DNA from 2 places in the Limnohabitans curvus genome. Region 2 is predicted to be linked to the other one. Evidence: predicted binding sites of a transcription regulator. Region 2 holds the regulator's gene; the other holds the start of a gene.
The links. The regulator NrdR, encoded in region 2, represses ribonucleotide reductase genes. The targets are predictions, from matches to a motif close to CACNANATNTNGTG.
Positions count from the first base shown of each region.

Region 1: a site for NrdR is predicted at 1,154-1,167, ahead of B9Z44_RS09490 (ribonucleoside-diphosphate reductase subunit alpha). Genes of this name have one in related genera too.

Region 1 is NZ_NESP01000001.1:1,886,925-1,890,330, reverse strand. It holds gene B9Z44_RS09505 (cytochrome C assembly family protein) at 1-111, shown strand, start outside; gene B9Z44_RS09500 (PP0621 family protein) at 108-320, shown strand; gene ampD (1,6-anhydro-N-acetylmuramyl-L-alanine amidase AmpD) at 310-894, shown strand; gene B9Z44_RS09490 (ribonucleoside-diphosphate reductase subunit alpha) at 1,248-3,406, shown strand, end outside.
Region 2 is NZ_NESP01000001.1:421,627-425,032, forward strand. It holds gene glyA (serine hydroxymethyltransferase) at 1-788, shown strand, start outside; gene nrdR (transcriptional regulator NrdR) at 1,158-1,607, shown strand; gene B9Z44_RS01910 (pilus assembly FimT family protein) at 1,661-2,182, shown strand; gene pilV (type IV pilus modification protein PilV) at 2,173-2,673, shown strand; gene B9Z44_RS01920 (PilW family protein) at 2,670-3,406, shown strand, end outside.

The sequences.
Region 1 (3,406 bases), 1.5 Mb from region 2:
TGGCGTGGCCGCAAAGCGGTGCGTGTCCTCTACATCGGCACAGGCCTGTTGCTGCTGGGCTATGCGGGCTCACGCTTTGTGCTGGAAGTGGTTTTGGGGCGCGTGACATGAAGTACCTCGTATTGCTGCTCATCGTCTTGGCTGGCATCTGGTGGATTCGCCAGCAGCGAAAGCCAGACCAACCGTCAAGCAAAAAGTCAGGCCCACAAGTGATGGTGCCCTGCGCCCACTGCGGCACCCATGTGCCAGAAGACGATGCCATTCGTGGCTCGCACGGCCTGTACTGCAGCGCTGCGCACCGCGACAGCCATGAAGGCTGAGCCCATGACCGCCCTGTGGCGCGATGGCTGGTATCGCTTTGCCAAGCACACGCCCTCGCCCAACTTTGGACCCCGCCCCGCAAACACCTCGATTGACTTGGTGGTGGTGCACTCCATCAGCCTGCCGCCAGGTGTTTACGGGGGCCCTGAAATTGAAGCGTTGTTCACCAACACGCTGGATTGGGATGCGCATCCCTACTTCCAACACATTCGTGGCGCTGAGGTATCCGCGCACTTTGTGATTCGCCGTGATGGCGCACTCATTCAGTTCGTCAGCTGCGACGACCGCGCGTGGCACGCAGGCCGCTCTCACTACCAAGGGCGTGACAACTGCAATGATTTTTCGATTGGCATTGAACTCGAAGGCTTAGAAGGTCACACCTTTGAAGCCCTTCAGTACGAAACGCTCAGCAGCGTGTGCGCCGCCATCGCACAACATTACACGTTGCATCACATCGCAGGCCATGAACACGTGGCGCCGACGCGCAAACAAGACCCCGGCGCAGGGTTTGATTGGCAACTTTTGCAGCAGTCTTTGGGCTGGTCTGCGAACAGTTTTCCCACGAAAAATTAACTTTTCGTCATCTCTCAAAAAAAAGTTTTTTTGCACAGTGCTTGTGCATTTGAATGACGCGTCTAGACCCCATGCGCATTAGCGCGGGAAATAACTTGCAATGCAGCGCCAGCACTCGATTTTGATAACAAATTCCCGTCGATATTGATCTGCAACGGGGGTCCAAAAGCGTGCATGACGCACCAAGCATTTGTGACATTTTCAAATGTAAGCATTTCCCATCAAAACACTACCTGTAGCGTATTGGCAACCCGCCAAACACCAGATATAGTGTCAACCTGAATTTCACAAAAGCGGTCGCGGCACCGCTTTTTGTACGCACTATCGAACCGCTCACCAGGAAGAAAAAAGACATGCAAACAGCTGAGACCTCTGTGCACGCAAGCCCTATGGGTAACCCGTCTGTCGCGCACGACCGCGCAGCCACCGAGAACCCAACCATGTTGGCGCATTACCAAATCATTCGCCGCAACGGCGCTGTGGTGCCATTCGAACCCGCCAAGATTGCCGTCGCCATGATGAAGGCCTTTTTGGCGGTGCACGGCACACAAGGCGCAGCATCGGCAAGCGTTCGCGAAATGGTTGAGGCGCTGACACAAGCGGTGGTCCGCGCGTTGATGCGCTCACGCCCAGGCGGCGGCACTTTCCACATCGAAGACGTGCAAGACCAAGTTGAATTGGGTCTGATGCGTGGCGGTCACCATGAAATTGCCCGTGCTTATGTGTTGTACCGCGAGCGTCGCAACCAAGAACGTGCGCACATCAAAGAAGAGCAAACACCTGCAGCCCCTGCATTGCACGTGATCGACAACGGCCAACGCGTGGCGTTGGACATGCACAACCTGCAGCGTCTGATCAACGACTCATGCGCTGGCTTGGGCGCTGACGTCAAACCCGATCCCATCATGGCGGAAACCATGCGCAACCTGTACGACGGCGTCCCCATGGACGAGGTCTACAAGGCCGCCATCTTGGCCACGCGCACATTGATCGAGAAAGACCCCGACTACACCTACGCCACCGCTCGCTTGTTGATGCACACCATCGCCAAAGAAGTGTTGGGCAAAGAAGTGCTGCACGCCGACATGGGCCAGCACTACGCCGAGTACTTCCCTCAGTTCATCCAAAAAGGCGTGGACAACGACTTGCTCGACGCAGCCATGTTGCAGTTTGACCTGCCACGCTTGGGCGCCGCCCTCAAAGCAGACCGTGACTTGAAGTTTGATTACCTCGGCCTGCAAACTCTGTATGACCGCTACTTCTTGCACGTGCGCAAGACCCGCATCGAATTGCCACAAGCGTTCTTCATGCGCGTGGCCATGGGCCTGTCGTTGAACGAAGTGGACCGCGAAGCTCGCGCCATTGAGTTCTACGAAGTGCTGTCGTCGTTCGACTTCATGTCGAGCACGCCCACCCTTTTCAACAGCGGCACCTTGCGTTCACAGCTCTCCAGCTGCTACTTGTCCACCGTGCCTGACCACTTGGACGGCATTTACGAGTTGATCAAAGAAAACGCCTTGCTGTCCAAATTTGCTGGCGGCTTGGGCAACGACTGGACCCGCGTGCGCGCTTTGGGCAGCCACATCAAGGGCACCAACGGCGAATCACAAGGCGTGGTGCCATTTTTGAAGGTCGTCAACGACACCGCTGTGGCGGTGAACCAAGGCGGCAAGCGCAAAGGCGCTGTGTGTACCTACCTCGAAACATGGCACTTGGACATCGAAGAGTTCTTAGAACTGCGCAAGAACACCGGTGACGACCGTCGCCGCACGCACGACATGAACACCGCCAACTGGATCCCCGACTTGTTCATGCGTCGCGTGATGGAAAAAGGCGAGTGGACCTTGTTCTCGCCTTCTGATGTGCCTGATTTGCACGATTTGTTCGGTGCGGCCTTCGAAACAGCTTACGTGGCCTACGAAGCCAAAGCCAAGCGCGGCGAAATCAAGCCCAGCAAAACCGTGCAAGCCACCGACATGTGGCGCAAGATGCTCACCATGTTGTTTGAAACAGGCCACCCATGGATCACCTTCAAAGACCCATGCAACGTGCGTTCACCCCAACAACACGTGGGCGTGGTGCACTCGTCTAACCTGTGTACCGAGATCACGCTGAACACCAGTGACACCGAAACTGCGGTGTGTAACTTGGGCTCCGTCAACCTGTCTCAACACTTGAAAGACGGCCCTAACGGCAAAGAACTCGACCACGACAAACTCAAGCGCACGATCAAAGTGGCCATGCGCATGCTCGACAACGTGATCGACATCAACTACTACGCGGTCAAAAAAGCGCGCGACTCCAACCTGCGTCACCGCCCTGTGGGCATGGGCATCATGGCCTTCCAAGACAGCTTGTACGAAATGCGCGTGCCTTACGCTTCACAAGCAGCGGTCGAGTTCGCTGACCGCTCCATGGAAGCCGTTTGCTACTACGCTTACTGGGCGTCGTCAGAGTTGGCCAAAGAACGCGGCCAATACGCCAGCTACAAAGGCTCGTTGTGGGACAAAGG
Region 2 (3,406 bases):
TCGACTACGAAGCGATGGAAGCCAAAGCCCGCGAACACAAGCCCAAACTCATCGTGGCCGGCGCTTCTGCCTACAGCTTGCACATCGACTGGGAACGCTTTGCCAAGATCGCCAAAGAAGTGGGCGCCATCTTCATGGTCGACATGGCCCACTACGCTGGCTTGATCGCCGCTGGCCAGTACCCCAACCCCGTGCCTCACGCCGACGTGGTGACGTCCACCACCCACAAGAGCTTGCGCGGCCCACGCGGCGGCATCATCTTGATGAAGGCCGAACACGAAAAAGCCATCAACAGCGCCATCTTCCCTGGCCTGCAAGGCGGCCCCTTGATGCACGTCATCGCAGCCAAGGCTGTGGCGTTCAAAGAAGCCATGCAGCCTGACTTCAAAGAGTACCAAGCCCAAGTGGTGAAGAACGCCAAGATCGTGGCCGAGACTTTGACAGCGCGCGGCCTGCGCATCGTCAGCGGCGGCACTCAAAGCCATGTGATGTTGGTGGACTTGCGTTCCAAGAAGATCACCGGCAAAGAAGCCGAAGCCGCTTTGGGCGCAGCGCACATGACGATCAACAAGAACGCCATCCCGAACGACCCAGAGAAGCCCTTCGTCACCAGCGGCGTGCGCATTGGCACCCCCGCGATGACCACCCGTGGTTTCAAGGACGAAGAAGCCCGCATCACGGCCAACTTGATTGCTGACGTGTTGGACAACCCACACGACGAAGCCAACATTGCGGCGGTGCGTGCCAAGGTGCATGCGCTGACTTCTAAGTTCCCTGTTTACAAGTAACTTTTTGCCAACCCCCGCTCATTCGTGACGGGGGTTTTTTGTTTGTTTGCGGTTGTAAGGATTTCTCTCCGGAGAGGGCACGGGTTGCAGGTGCGGCGGGCTCTTCATGCTGGGGTACCAGAAATCATCGCCCGCCGCACCTGCAACCCGCGCTGTTTTGGTTTGAAATGTTTCTCTCGAGCATTTCCTCTTTGTCGATGCACGAATGACCCGAGTGAAATGTGCGAGCGAAGCAAAGCACGACGCAGACTGAGGGTGTTTGGTATTGGCCGCTGACGATTTCTGCTACTCCAGCATGAGGAAGCGGCCAATACCAAATACCCTCAGCGAGCCCAGCAAAAAGTACAAAAGCAAAAGAGAGCACAAAAAATGAAATGTCCCTTCTGCGGCCACCTAGAAACCCAAGTCGTTGAGACCCGCATGTCCGAAGACGGCGACTCCATTCGCCGCCGTCGCCAATGCGGCGCCTGTGAAAAGCGTTACACCACCTACGAACGCCCCGACGTCAGCTTCCCCAACATCGTCAAAAAAGACGGTCGCCGCATCGACTACAAGCGCAACAAACTCCTCGAATCCATGGGCCTCGCCCTGCGCAAACGCCCTGTCAGCACCGAACAGGTCGACAACGCCATCGAACGCATTGAAGAAAAACTACTCAGCCTCGGCCAACGCGAAGTGCCCTCCACCCGCATTGGTGAGTTGGTGATGCGCGAACTCAAAAAACTCGACAAAGTCGCCTACATCCGCTTTGCTAGCGTGTACCGCAGTTTTGAAGACATCGACGATTTCAAGAGCTTGGTGGACGAAGTTCGCAAGTAGTTTTCGAGTCTCAGCCATGCGCTGATACCACTTCAAAACCTAGCATTTGCGCCATGCAAACGCTGGGTTTTTTATTTTTCCAACGCCCTAACCTGCGAGGGTTTAGCCTCGTTGAGCTGCTGGCGTGCCTAGCCATCATGGCCGTCACCGCCGCATTGGCCGTGCCCAACTGGCAGCGCTTTCAAGAACGCAGCCGTGTCGAGGCCACGCGTGACCAACTTGTGAACGATTTACAAAGCGCCCGCCTTCGCGCCATGCAGCGCGGAGAAACCTTGCAACTCGCACGTTTGCGCGATTGCACCTGGGTCACATCTGCCAACAATGATTGGAGCTGTGGCTGGGAACTGCGCGTGAAATCAAGCCAAACCGTGTTGCAAACGTCGCAGAACTCAACGCCGCTGCAAGTGACATTTACCAAGTCAGACCCCATCGACATCAGCCAACGCGGGGACCTCGGCACCGTGGGCGACCGTTGGGTCATCAAGTCACGACAAATCGCCCTCAACATCGCCAACACCCTGTGTTTGAGCAGTGCCAGCCGCTTGCGTTGGCAATCAGGTGAGTCATGCAGCTAAAGCGCATACAAGGGTTCGCCTTGATGGAAGCGATGGCAGCACTGCTGGTCTTAGTGCTTGGCATCTTGGGCTTGTTGTGGATGCACCAACAAGCCTTGGCGCTGCAACGACAGCAACTCATGCGTTCGGTCGCGATGGGCATCGCCGACGATGTGGCCGAGCGCATGCAGCTCAATGCCCCGCAAAATGCGATGTATGCCAAAGCATGGGGCGCGCTCACGAGCAATGCAGGTCCTGACTGCGCAGCCACAGCGTGCAGCCGCCCAGAGCTTGCGCAATGGGACATGCAGCAACTCCAAGCCAACTTAAACAGTCAACTTCCGGAAGGCGATGCAACGGTCTTTGCCTTAACGGGTCTGAGCAACTGGTGGGGCATCGCCATTGCTTGGCGTGACGCAACAGAGACCTATCGCACCGATGCAGCAGCAGGCACCCCACCCTGCCCCGCACAAATGAGCTGTTGGCGTCTTTTCATAAGGCCCACACGATGAACGCCCCCGCGCAGCAGGGCCACACCTTGCCTGAACTGTTGATTGGCATTGCATTGGGACTCGGGGTCGTCGCCGCAGCCATTGCGGCATACGGGGCCAGCAAACAAACCTGGGCATCCATGGCCGCTGCCGATGCCGTTCACGCCAATGCTCGCGTGGCCTTGCGCAACGTGCGCGAGCAAGCTTACATGGCGGGGGCTGCGTATCTGAAGCTGACCAGCAGCAATGATGGGCAGATCACCATCGATGTTTCTACAAGCGAAGAGGTTGGCGAGCCCGCGCTAGGCGGCATCAACGGCAGCACCTCTGTGGAGAGCATCACTCTGGGGCATTGGCATGCGGTAGATGCCACAGACTGCCAGGGCAACACAGGAAGCACGCACAGCACCGTGCGTAACGACTACAAGCTCAACACCAACAAAGAGCTGAGCTGCAAAGACCTGAATCTCAACAACAGCACCTACCAGGCACTCGCCGAAGGCATCGAAGATTTTCAGCTCCGCTACGCCGAAGCAAACCCCAGTCGACAAACCATTCAGTGGAAAAGCGCCAACGAAATCACTGCCATGTCGCAAGTACTGGCGATTGAAGTTTGTGTGCGCGTCGCCAGCATTCACCCAATTAACCAAACAAAACCCAACCCCCGTCACAAAGGCTGCCAAGGCGAAGTGCTGGCGGCAGATGGACGCGCGCGACGGGTATTTCGACGGATCATGGCACTGCGCAACCGAGA